One region of the Paenibacillus sp. NPDC055715 genome, then DNA from elsewhere that is predicted to be linked to it. Evidence: riboswitches for the same ligand, from Rfam matches in the RefSeq annotation. Region 1 holds a riboswitch; the other holds the start of a gene.

The links. A riboswitch is a leader RNA that binds a small molecule or an ion and turns the genes downstream of it on or off. The one in region 1 is predicted to bind glycine.
Region 2: another riboswitch for glycine. It lies ahead of ACWGOO_RS18930 (alanine/glycine:cation symporter family protein); the one in region 1 lies ahead of gcvT (glycine cleavage system aminomethyltransferase GcvT).

What each region holds. Positions count from the first base shown of each region.
Region 1 covers NZ_JBSHGA010000015.1:31,171-37,548, reverse strand. Annotated here, with positions in the region: gene gcvPB (aminomethyl-transferring glycine dehydrogenase subunit GcvPB) at 1-161, opposite strand, end outside; gene gcvPA (aminomethyl-transferring glycine dehydrogenase subunit GcvPA) at 158-1,513, opposite strand; gene gcvT (glycine cleavage system aminomethyltransferase GcvT) at 1,641-2,741, opposite strand; glycine riboswitch at 2,823-2,919, opposite strand; glycine riboswitch at 2,920-3,108, opposite strand; gene gcvH (glycine cleavage system protein GcvH) at 3,406-3,801, shown strand; gene pulA (type I pullulanase) at 4,337-6,378, shown strand, end outside.
Region 2 covers NZ_JBSHGA010000014.1:21,422-27,799, forward strand. Annotated here, with positions in the region: gene ACWGOO_RS18905 (hypothetical protein) at 1-605, shown strand, start outside; gene ACWGOO_RS18910 (response regulator transcription factor) at 643-1,338, opposite strand; gene ACWGOO_RS18915 (sugar phosphate nucleotidyltransferase) at 1,497-2,855, shown strand; gene ACWGOO_RS18920 (thioredoxin family protein) at 3,055-3,570, opposite strand; partial or broken gene ACWGOO_RS18925 (PTS glucose transporter subunit IIA) at 3,685-3,792, opposite strand; glycine riboswitch at 3,874-3,949, shown strand; glycine riboswitch at 3,967-4,061, shown strand; gene ACWGOO_RS18930 (alanine/glycine:cation symporter family protein) at 4,220-5,638, shown strand; gene ACWGOO_RS18935 (hypothetical protein) at 5,928-6,116, opposite strand; gene ACWGOO_RS18940 (PTS transporter subunit EIIC) at 6,185-6,378, opposite strand, start outside.

The sequences.
Region 1 (6,378 bases):
ACCGGACGGCGGGGAACATCGCATTCGGGCAGGGAATAGGCGATCCGGCCCGGTCTACTCAATTCAAAAATGAGCGCCTGATCCTGCTCTTTCATCTGATTTTGATTGGATTCGACTTCTGGATTCGGTATACCCTGATCTTGTCCGGTGGTGTGTGTCATAGCAATCCCCCCAAGGTGTGAACGAATTGATCTATCTCTTCCTTTGTTCGTTGCTCTGTCACGGCAATCAGCATGTGACCTGTATATTCCTCATAATCCCGCCCTAAATCGTAGCCGCCGATAAATCCGGCAGCAAGCAATCCGGCTTGCAGTTTATTCATATCGGTATTCTCAGGTAACCGAAGAGCAAACTCGTTAAAGGTGGGAGCGGTAAAGGAGGCGGTTACGCCCTTCAAGCCCAGTAATTGCTCCAATGCGTAACGGCTTTTGTGCAAGTTTAGCTCGGCTACTTCCGCGATGCCCTGCCTACCCATGACGGACAAATACACAGAGGCAGATAAAGCGAGCAACGCCTGATTGGAGCATATGTTAGAGGTAGCCTTTTCTCGGCGGATATGCTGCTCCCGTGTCTGCAAGGTCAGCACGAAGCCACGTTTGCCGTTGCGATCTGTGGTCTGGCCGACAATGCGTCCGGGGATACGGCGCATATGCGCCTGAGAAACGGCAAAGTAACCGCAGGTCGGGCCGCCGAGGGAGGAGGGGATGCCAAGCGGCTGCGCGTCTCCTACGGCAATATCCGCGCCCTGCTTGCCTGGCGCTTCTAGCAAGCCCAACGCCAGCGGATTGGCGCTGACGACCATAAGACCCTTGTGCGCATGGATCAGGTCAGCGATCGGCTTCAGATTTTCCACGGCCCCCAAAAAATTAGGGCTTTGGACCAAAACAGCCGCCGTCTGATCCGATACGGCTGCCGTTAACGCCTTCACATCAGTTACGCCGTCTGCACAGTCGATCTCCACGATATCCAAATCCAGCCCGCGTGCATAGGCAGCCAACACCTGACGTGACTCCGGATGGACGGTCCGCGATACGATGAGCTGCTTGCGGCGGGTGGCAGCGGCGGCCAATGAGCCCGCTTCTGCCAGCGCAGTCGCTCCATCATACATGCTGGCATTGGCTACAGCCATGCCTGTTAATTCGCATATATACGATTGAAATTCGAAGATGGCTTGCAGCTCGCCCTGACTTACCTCCGGCTGATAGGGGGTGTAGGCTGTATAAAATTCTGAGCGTGAAGTGATATGCTGGATGACGGATGGAATATGATGATCGTAAATCCCTGCGCCGAGAAAGCTGGCGTGCGTGTCAGTATTGGCGTTTTGCCCGGCCAGCCCGAATAAGTGGCGGGTTAAGGCTCTTTCGTCTAGCCGAGAAGAAAGGGGAAGCTCCCCTTCATACCGGATCGCCTCAGGAATATCGCTGAATAAATCTTCGATGGACGATGCGCCGACCACGTGTAGCATTTCGGCTTGATCCTGTTCAGTCATGGGAAGATAGCGATGTTGTTTCATTGGGTCTGGCTCCTTTCAACCAACAAAATCGTAAAAACGTAAACGGTTAACAAATGATTCATAAACGATTGCCAACTGCGCAGCGGTTAGTAACGGATCAAGATCGCTAGTAAGACGAGTATTTAAATCAGCGTGTGCGTTTATAAAAGGGTGCGGCTACCACCTCGGCGCGCAGGCGCTTGCCACGAATCTCGACCTCCAGCGGCGTGGATAGGGAACTGAAACGGCTGTCTACCAGAGCCAAACCCAGATTACGCTTTAAGGTGGGCGACTGGGTTCCCGTTGTGACCTCGCCGATTTGCTGTCCTTCCGCAAAAACGGGGTAATGAGCACGCGGGATGCCGCGGTCGAGCATTTCCAGTCCGATCAGCTTGCGCGGAATGCCTTGTTCTTTCTGACGTTGCAGGGCCTCACTGCCGATAAAATCTCCCTTATTCAGCTTGACGAAGAAGCCTAAACCAGCTTCCAGTGGCGAAATGGTAGCGGACAACTCTTGTCCGTACAGTGGCAGCCGCGCCTCGAAGCGCAGTGTATCCCTGGCTCCAAGTCCGGCGGGAACCAGACCATACGGCTCACCGATGCGAAGCAATCCGTCCCATACTGCCGGTGCATCCGCCGCGGGCACATAAAATTCAAAACCGTCTTCACCCGTGTACCCGGTGCGGGAGACGAGCGCTTTTGCCCCGAACAATTGCACATCCTCATTGAATCGGAAGGATGCCAGATTCGTAATGTCCGTGTCTGTCACGGCTGCGGCAATACGAGCAGCTTCAGGTCCTTGCAATGCCAGAAGTGCTACCGCATCTGATACGTTTTCCAGATGAACGGATGCAGGCGCATGGCGGAGCAGCCAATCCCAATCCTTGTCGATATTGGAGGCATTCACAACGAGCATGTAACGCTCCGACCCTTTACAGTAAACAAGCAGGTCGTCTACTACACCTCCATCCGGGTAACACAGGAGTGAGTATTGGGCCTGACCTGGCTCCAACTGACTGACATCGTTCGTCGTCACTTGTTGCAGAAATGCTTCGGCTTCCTGGCCCTCGACCAAGAATTCACCCATATGTGATGCATCAAACAAACCCGCACGTTGCCGAACGGCCTCATGTTCCTTTTGAATGCCACTGAACTGTACAGGCAGCTCCCAGCCGTCAAAATCAATGCAACGAACCCCCGGCAGCGTGCCGTAGGACGAATACAGCGGCGTTTTTCGCAAGTTAGTCATTTTTTCACTCCTATCCAGTGTGATCGTCTAAACAAAAAAGACAGGCCGAAAAAAAACGTATGGACGGCAGTCCACACACTTTTTTTCAGCTCTGTCCTTGATACCTGAGAGTTGCCCCGGTGTGTACCGGGTTTCCCCTTGGGTGATCCGCCTGTATGGCGAATGCTCTCCAGAGATGCGTCCAGCAGAGGTCCTTTTGCCTGAGAGATTCACCTGCGGTGCAGGTTTACTCCTTCGGCGCTGCCCTTGGATCAGCTATACGTCATCCGGTCCTGCCGGTAACAGCTTGATCCGGCTCGCTTGCTACCTTGTTTTCACAGGCGGCAACAGCTATGCGAGTTTTGGCAGTCTCTCCCTCCACGTTCATCCGCGTTTACAGTTATCGGGTATTTCCAAAAGTACTTGTTATTACCCATTAATACGCAAATTCATTCGAAATGTCAACAAAAATGTCATCAATATCTTTTCAAAAACATTTTATTTATAAATTAGGATATGTAAGCGTTTGTTATATCTTGTCGTATTTTTAATTAGAACGATATATGAAGTAGTGGAAATATTTTTGTTAGTATTATTGACATGATAGTTCTTGTTGTCATAACCTTAACCTGTCACGGATGGGTAGGCGAAACATTTAATCCATAGGGAAGCGAGGCGGAGCAGGATGAGTGAAGTGAAGCAGCAATTTTGGTACACGGAGGAACACGAGTGGGTTCAGCGCATAGAGGATGGAACGGTACGAATCGGTATTACGGACTTTGCACAGCATCAACTGGGCGATATCGTTTTTGTGGAGCTGCCTGGGGAGGGAGCAACGATTGAGCAGGGGACAGAGATTGGTACTATTGAATCGGTAAAGACAGTATCCGACCTGTTCGCTCCGGTGACGGGAACGGTCTTGAAGATGAATGAAGCGCTGGAAAGCACACCTGAGCTGGTGAACGAGTCTCCCTATGAAGAAGGTTGGATGATCGAAGTAAAGATTGGAGAAGATGTAGAGGAAGCACTAAGCAAGCTGCTGTCTGCGGATCAGTACGAGCAGTTGACTGCCAATGAGTAATAATGGGGCAATGTAGGTTGGATAACTGAATAAGGCGGCTTTTGTCCGCTCGGTTTTGTATAAAAATAGTCGCGATGATTGGGCATGGCGGCTATTTTTTTGCTATCTTTGTTGGCAAGCGTAATTACGTGTTTTACTCTTGTTTAGAGGGTGGATTTCGTACATAAATTGTACTTATGACAAGATGGCTTCTCGACTAAATGCTCACGTTACAAAGACGGTATTGGATGATAAGGCTGTCCTGACTTTTTGGCGGTTTTGACATGCATGTGAAGGGATAAAAGGAATTATTTATGGTGCTTGGAGGGCTGCTGCTGTAGCCTGTTCATGATTTTGTCATAAAATGGAGTGTGCGTGTGAAATGAAGGCAGCATCTGGATTTGAAATCATCCGACTTTTCAAGCTTGTCTTATTTTGATAGCCTAGATAGGTGAAGAATTTGCAAAATCCTGGTATACTGACAAGTCGTATACATCATAAATGATGGATGAACAGAGGCTGAAAGCCGATGTACAGAAATGGGTGGTGAACAGGAATGTCTGATTTCAGTCAACTCAAGAAGCTTGAGCACACAACATATCCCACATATGAAGGCCATGATTTGGGTCTTACTTATACGCCTGCGGGCAGCATGTTTAAAATATGGGCACCGACTGCGAAGCAAGTCCATGTAGCGCTGTATGACAACGCTGGATTGTACGACCAGGAAGGTAACGTTCAGGACCATAGCGGTGGCCGGGAATATCCGATGAGCCGTGATGAGCAGGGTGTATGGTCCGTAGAACTGGAAGGTAACTGGAACAAGTATTATTACATGTACAGGCTGGAATGGGCAGACCGCACCCTTCATTATGCGGCCGACCCTTATGCGACAGCGGTATCAGCCAATGGACAGCGTACGGCAATCGTTGATTTGGCTCAAACCCATCCGGACGGATGGAAAGAGGATGCTGGCCCCACGCTTGCCCGGGCTACAGATGCTATTATATATGAGCTTCATGTGCGTGATTTTTCAATGGATACACATTTTAATACTGGAGAAAAAGGCTTATCTGCCGCACAGGGACGGTTTGCAGCTTTTACGTATACGGGGCTAAGAGATATGGCGGGCAACAGCATCGGACTGGATCATCTGCTGGAGCTGGGCATTACGCATGTTCATCTACTTCCGGTGGCTGACTTCCATACGGTGAATGTTTTTGCGGAAAAGGGCACGGAATATAACTGGGGCTATGATCCGCAGCACTATAATGTGCCGGAGGGATCTTATTCTTCGAATCCGGCTGACCCGGAGGCGCGTATACGGGAGCTGAAGCTGCTGGTGCAATCCCTGCATACTGCTGGCATCGGTGTCATTATGGACGTCGTGTACAACCATACCTTCTCGGTGGAAAAAGGTCCCTTTGAGCCTGTTGTACCAGGTTACTATTACCGTACGGATGAGCATGGGCAGCTTTCCAACGGCTCGGGTGTAGGTAATGAGGTGGCAAGCGAACGCCCGATGGTTCGCAAGTATATCAAGGATTCACTGCGCTATTGGGCAGAAGAATATCATATAGACGGCTTCCGTTTTGATCTGATGGGACTGATTGATACGCCGACTGTGGAGCAGCTTACACAGGAGCTTCGCTCTGAGGTTCGTCCCGATCTGCTTATCTATGGAGAGCCTTGGACGGGGGGAGAATCCCCGCAGCCTTTGCTTACGTTAAAAGGAACACAACGGGACAAAGGCTTTGCCGTCTTCAATGACAACTACCGTTCTGCTATTAAGGGTGACAGTGATGGTACCGCAAGTGGCTTTGCCACGGGGGCATGGGATCAGGAGGAACTGGTGCTTAAAGGTGTTTTTGGCGCTATTCATGATTTTACGGCTCAACCTTCGGAGACCATCAATTATGTCACGGCTCACGATAATCTCAATCTGTGGGATAAAATTTTGACGGTGCGGCATTTGCGGGAGCGCTGCGGTTATCCGCAATGGCAGCAGGGTCAGCCGCAGGATGGGAGAACGGCCGAACAAGCCGTGGCGGAAGCAGACCCGTACCGGGAAGTGAACCAACATGAATTGCTGGAGGATGAAACCGTACGAAAATCCTTACTGGCAAACGGTATGATACTGACCTCCCAGGGCATTCCCTTTATCCATGCAGGTGATGAACTGTTACGCTCCAAATATGGAGACCATAATAGCTACCGTAGTGTGGATGTAGTGAATGCTATTCGCTGGGAGAACAAGGCGAGGTTTCGTCCCGTGTTTGATTACTATCGGGGGTTAATCGCTTTACGGCGCAGTCATCCGGCATTCCGGATGGATCGCCGGGAGCTGGTGGAGCAGCATATGGAAGTACTGCACAGCAGCGGGCATGTGGTAGCTTTTGCATTGAGGCACCATGCTAACGGTGATGCCTGGAATCATATTGTGGTGATTTATAACGGCTCGGATACGGAGCAGACGATACTGCTGCCTGCGGAATCGGATCGCTGGCATGTCGTTGTGGATGCTCACGGAGCTGGAAATGAGATACGATATGAAGTAGCAGGCCATCGTGTGATCGTTTCGCGCTGGTCGATGATGGT
Region 2 (6,378 bases), on a different contig from region 1:
TTTTGAATAAAGCCTCCCAAATTCTCCAAACCTCTTATATTGACGAGGTGGAGGAGAGGGATAAGGAGCAATGGAATCATTATGATCAGATTGTGAAGGCTCCGGCAGGGGCCGCCTTTATGCAGTTTCAGATTTTGGCACATGCGCATAAGAAGCAGTCCGGCTTATTTCAAATGAAGAATTACTCCATCATTCCTTATCAAGCGATGATTACAGTGGATCAATTTACGTTGTTTGAGGGAACCGATATGGAAACCTTTTTTATAGCTCCCTATGCTTCAGAACGTATTCAGGATACTCGTGAAAATTCCATGGAACGCAGCTTTACGCTGTATAATCCGACGCATCAGCAGGTACTGATTCGGGAAACCGAGTCGCCCAATCCACTGTGGGAATTCAGACTGGGAAGTGAAACCCAGCGTGCCCGCCTGTCAGTGAACGGAGTGACTACTGGATTTATAACCAGTGGCAGCGGAAACGGCAAGGTCGTCATTATTCTGGCTTCCGCCTACCGCTTTGGCTGGATACTGTTCATAATTGGGAACCTTGGTGGAGCGGCTTGTTTTCTTCCCTATCAACGATGGAAAAAACGAAAGAATCCATAAAAGAAAGTTACCAGATGCAACCCATTAGACGACACGGTTACATCTCGTATTTGTACCCCCGGCCCCAAACTGTACGGATGTGCTGAGGATTTTTGGGGTCACGTTCGATTTTTTTGCGGAGACTGGAGATATGTACGTCAATCGTGCGATCAAGATAGGCACCGTCTCCGCCTTTAATCCTGTCCATTAGCTCGCTGCGGGTAAAGACTTTCCCCGGATAGCAGGATAGTTCTTTTATAATGGAAAATTCGATTTGAGTCACTTCAACCTCCCGGTCATCGACCAACAGGCTGTGACGATAATCATTCACCCAGACCCGCACTTTTTTGAGCTTCTTGGTTATGGCTTGGGACTCGACAGGGATGTTGCGGCCACAGCGGCGCAGTAAGGCTTTAATACGGGCGTTTAGCTCTCTCAGGCTGAATGGCTTGCATAAAAAATCATCCGCCCCGTCATCCAGTGCTTTAACTCTTATATTCAAAAGGGTATTGTTGGAGATCACCAGCATAGGAATCGTTGTAAATTGACGGATTTGGCCGATTAGTGCACATTCGGCTCTACCGAAAAACATCAAATCGGTCACTATAATATCCGGCTTAAAACGCATAAGTGTAGGAATTGCAAGTTTACAATCATAGATAAGTTCGGTATGATAACCTTCCTCCTGAAGATGAAGAGCAATCATATCAGCCAAACTTCTTTGTTCTTCAATGATGAGTATTTTTATAGGCATAACTGACATCTCCTGTATGGACAAAGATACAATAAACATTGCATAATCATGTATTTGTCGTGATAATACATACTTATGTATTCGGCAAAAATACGAAAAACAAATAGTCCTATATATAAAAAATATTAATTTAGAGGAAGAAGGTTGCTTCTTTGCGAATGATTTTATTATCCGGAGGATCGGGTAAACGTCTTTGGCCCTTATCCAATGTGAACCGTCCCAAGCAGTTTCTTTCAATTCTGCGTCATGATGAACGGCCCGAAAGTATGCTGCAACGGATATGGCGACAAATAGATGAAGCGAATTTGACGGATGAGGCCTATTTTTCAACAAGTGGGGCTCAGGCCGAGCTGATTCGGGGGCAAATTGGCGAAGATGCTGTGGTCATAGAGGAACCGACTCAGCGGGATACCTTTCCAGCCATTTCACTGGCTACAGCCTACTTGCATGATGTTGCAGGTGCCTCACGCGATGAAATCGTAGGCGTCATGCCGGTGGATGGATATGCGGGAGATGAATTTTTTGAGCATCTGCGCAGACTTCCTTCTATATTAGAGCAGTCGGGGAGTGATATCGCACTGATGGGAGCGGCTCCGACCGAGCCCTCAGATAAGTACGGGTACATTGTGCCTTCGTCATCTCCTTCGCTTGACCAGCCATTTTATAGAGTTAGCTCATTTGTAGAAAAGCCGGATCTCGTCCGTTCGAAAGCGTTGATCCGTGAAGGAGCCTTATGGAATTGCGGAGTGTTTGCTTTCAGACTTGGTTTTTTGTTGGACATACTGGAGCAAAAGGGTTTACCAGCAGACTATGAATCTCTTTCGATAAATTATGCAGACTTACCCAAAACTAGCTTCGATATTGCGGTAGTAGAGCAGACACGTAAGCTCTCCGTGCTTCCATACCATGGAGAGTGGAGGGATTTGGGGACCTGGGATTCGTTGGTACGGGAAATGAGTTCGAAGCTGAGCGGTCCTGGCTATATTTCAGAAGCTTCACATGATTCGCATATTATCAATGAACTGGAAATTCCGGTTAGCATCTGGAATGTTCCAGGTATTATTGTCGTTGCTGGGCCTGATGGCGTGCTGGTCACGGATCGACAATCTTCTACAGGCATTAAGGATATGGTGGCGGAAATTGAAATCGGCCCGCGTTTTGAAGAGCGCTTCTGGGGGAAACAAACTGTATTATCCCATCAACAAGCGGCAAGTGGATTACAGACAGTTACCAAACGTGTTGTCATTTCGGCTGGAAGATTTATCAGCTATCATGAGCATCAGTTCCGTAAAGAAGTTTGGACCATTGTCTCAGGAATCGGAAGCGTCTGTATCAATGGCGTAACACAGACGGTCAGCCCCGGTGAGGTCATCGTCGTAGAACCCGGTGCAAAGCATTTTATAGGAGCAGTAGAGGGGGATTTGGAATTCATCGAGTCACAAATCGGACATATCGTATCGGAAACGGATATTAGCCGATATGAATTTCCCGATCCGCTTGACACTCATACCCTATGAAGTACCTACAGTATAGGGCTCGGATGTAGATGAACGAGGCTATCAGAAGGTAGTGATGAAGGAGTAGGAACTATTTTTTAATAGTGGATAATTTATATTTATTTACTTAACAAAGGTATTCATGCGTTGAACGCGTGAATACCTTTTTTCCGCATAAACAGCTTGTACGTGTACCGTAATGCATAGCGTAGCAAGAGGCTTATAGAATAAGCTTCTTGGAAATCAGCCACTCTTTTACGACATCCGTACTGAGGTCTCTTTCAGGCGTCCATTCTATTTTATCAACTAGCTTGCCCTGTCTGAATTCTGCAATAGTGGGGGTGTATTTAACGTTGTAATCCGCTTTGAATTGATTCCATTGGGGCTTGTCCTCATGAATTTTATGTACGTTGAAAAAAGTAATTTTGGAGTCCAGATGATACTGTTCAATCATCTTGTTAAAGTTAGGCTCAAAACGGTTGCAGTCACCACAGCTGGGTCTGCCGACATAGACAAACACACTTTGATCCTGCTGAATTAAATTCTTAAAACCATCAAACGTAACTGCATTCAAGTGGTCATATATTTCGGGATAATTGCTTTTGCTCGCTTGAATCTCTTTGTCTTTCTGCTGAACAACCTGCTCCAGATCCTGAAACTTGAACACAGCCGAAATAGCGATAGCAATGACGAGCAGCGCAATCACACTTAAACCGATGATATATCCTTTTTTCACGGAAATCCCCCTTTATTTAACAACCCTATACATATCATAAATGATATTTCCATTTTTCGCTGTAATACTTGTCTCACTATGTACGAAAAAGAAGCTCTCCATCTGGAAAGCTTTCGGCGTAGCCGTTGTAAAGCCTGCGGCTTTAATTTGCTCGATATCAAATTCCAGCAACAGTTGCCCTTGCTTAACCATATCGCCTTCTTTTACGTGCTTTTCAAAAAAAAACGAAACGACTTCACAAATTTTTCACTTGTAAAAAGCTGAAATTTTTTTGTATAATAAAAAACAATTTCATATGTCTGGTTGATGTTTGCGGGAGATGGAACGTAAGTTCCGACCGAAGGGGCAAAACTCTCAGGTGCTTGGCTGATTACAGCAACAAGTGGGACCGTAAACGGACAGAACTCTGGAGAGACCCTTAATTGGGCGCCGAAGGTGCACCGCAGATATCATCTGCTTAAACTCTCAGGCAAAAGGACAGAGACGCGAATAACCTGTGACAGGGGATGCCCTAGGCTTTTTTATGAGCTGTTAGTGGCTGATCCTGCACAAGATGGTTGTATTTTTTCGTGCCTTTAACCTCTCCAGGAGTCGAATCAGCGGATTTGACTCTTTTTTGTTTATTAATATGCTGGAGGAGCGGGTTGAAATGAATTTGGTACATGTGCTAGAAACGATTAGCAGTTGGATATGGGGTGCTCCTCTGATCATTCTCGTCATGGGAACAGGTCTATGGCTGACCATACGTTTGAAAATGTTGCAGGTCTTCCGCCTTCCCCTGGCGATCAAGCTGATCGGCAAGGCCCCGAATGAAGGCAGCGGGGATGTCAGCAGTTTTGCGGCCCTGAGTACGGCGCTGGCGGCCACAGTAGGTACAGGAAGCATTGTCGGCGTCGCGACAGCGATAAAACTGGGCGGACCGGGTGCCTTGTTCTGGATGGTTGTTGCAGCCTTTTTCGGGATGGCGACGAAATATGCCGAAGGTGTGCTTGCGGTAAAATACCGGGTGAAGGATCGGAATGGACAATTTTCCGGCGGCCCGATGTATTATATTGAAAAAGGGCTTGGACGCCGCTTTAAACCGCTGGCGATGCTGTTCGCTTTTTCCGGAATGCTGGTGGCGCTGTTCGGGATTGGAACATTTCCGCAGGTCAAAGCGATTGTATCCTCGACCGAAAACAGCTTTGGTGTTCCGCCGATTGTAACGGCATTGATCATTGCTACCCTTACGGGACTCGTTACCATTGGAGGGCTCAAGAGCATTGCCAAGGTATCAACAAAAGTCGTTCCCTTCAAAACAGGCTTGTACGTGCTGATCTGTATGATCGTACTGATTCGGTTCGCCGATCAGATTCCTGCCGCACTCGCGCTTGTGCTGCATTCGGCATTTTCTACGACGTCTGCGACGGGTGGATTTGCCGGGGCTACAATTATGCTGGCGATGCGCAGCGGGGTAGCGAGAGGAATTTTTGCTAATGAGGCCGGATTGGGAAGCGCACCGATTGCAGCCGCAGCCGCCAAAACCAAATGGCCTGCGGAGCAGGGGTTGATTTCCATGACAGGCGTCTTTATAGATACGATGATTATTTGTGTGATGACCGGGTTGACGCTGCTGGTTAGCGGCGTATGGAGCGGTCCTACTGATGCGGGCTTGATGACGCAGCAAGCTTTCTCGAGCGCATTCCCGCTGGGTGCGGAACTGCTCACAATCATTCTGATTATGTTCGCGTTCACCACGATGCTTGGCTGGAACTACTATGGAGAACGCTGTGTTGAATACTTACTGGGTGTCAAATGGATTAAGCCGTATCGTTATCTGTTCATTGCGTTGGTTGCCGGCGGCGCGTTTATTAAGCTGGATGCGATCTGGTTGCTGGCAGATATCTTTAACGCCATGATGGCCTTCCCGAACTTGATTGCACTGCTCGGCTTGTCAGGAATTGTCGTTGCTGAAACCCGTACCTATATGGATTCCTTGTATCCTGACAAGAAAAAAGGAATACTTGCAGGTGCCAGTGCAGGTGCAGCCATAGAAATAGAAGAAAAAGGACAAACGGTCAGCTCATAAAGTCCGAGATATTCGGATTTAAGAATATTGAATCTGCAAGATCATTTGCAAGGATAACGAAAGGGAGTGTCCCTCAGCCATTACAAGCTGGGAGGAACTCCCTTTTTGCGTTTAGAGCAGGATAAAGCTGGCTGGCGCTCTATAGATGCGTATCCGGCGCGGCCTCCGTTAGAACTTGCTTCATCCAGATTGCGCCTACAAAAGAGGAAACTTTTCCGTTATGGACCGAAGCATTCCATTCGGGGGTTCAGCCATCCGTATTGGCGAGTAAATTGCTTTTTGTGAAAAGTCACGGCGGTTTGCCAGCCCAAACGGTATGAGGGGGATTGATTACCGATGTAGCTGCCGTCCGCTTGAAGTACAGGTCCGTATTTTGGGCAAGCATCTGAATATAAACGTTTACAATATTGCCGGCTAAAAACGAACGGCTTCCGACCTTTTGCTGAAGCTGTTCTCCGGTGGCCATATAGTCGCCCATGTGCGAATCGTAGCACTGACCTTTGCAGAATCACTGGGCAGACCTGCTTGTTCAAAGCTGTCTTCACGTCATTTCCCTTCTTGCTGCCTGAGATGGTCTACCTGCTGAACAAGTTGTGAATGGTTTAGCCGTTGTATTTCGTCTTTCAGAATTTCGGATCGCGTACCGAAAATAACCTGTACCGTACCGCTGCCAAGCCTGATGACTCCCGACGCTCCGAGCTGTTTGAGAGCTTGGTCGTTAACCGCTTTGTCGTCTTTGA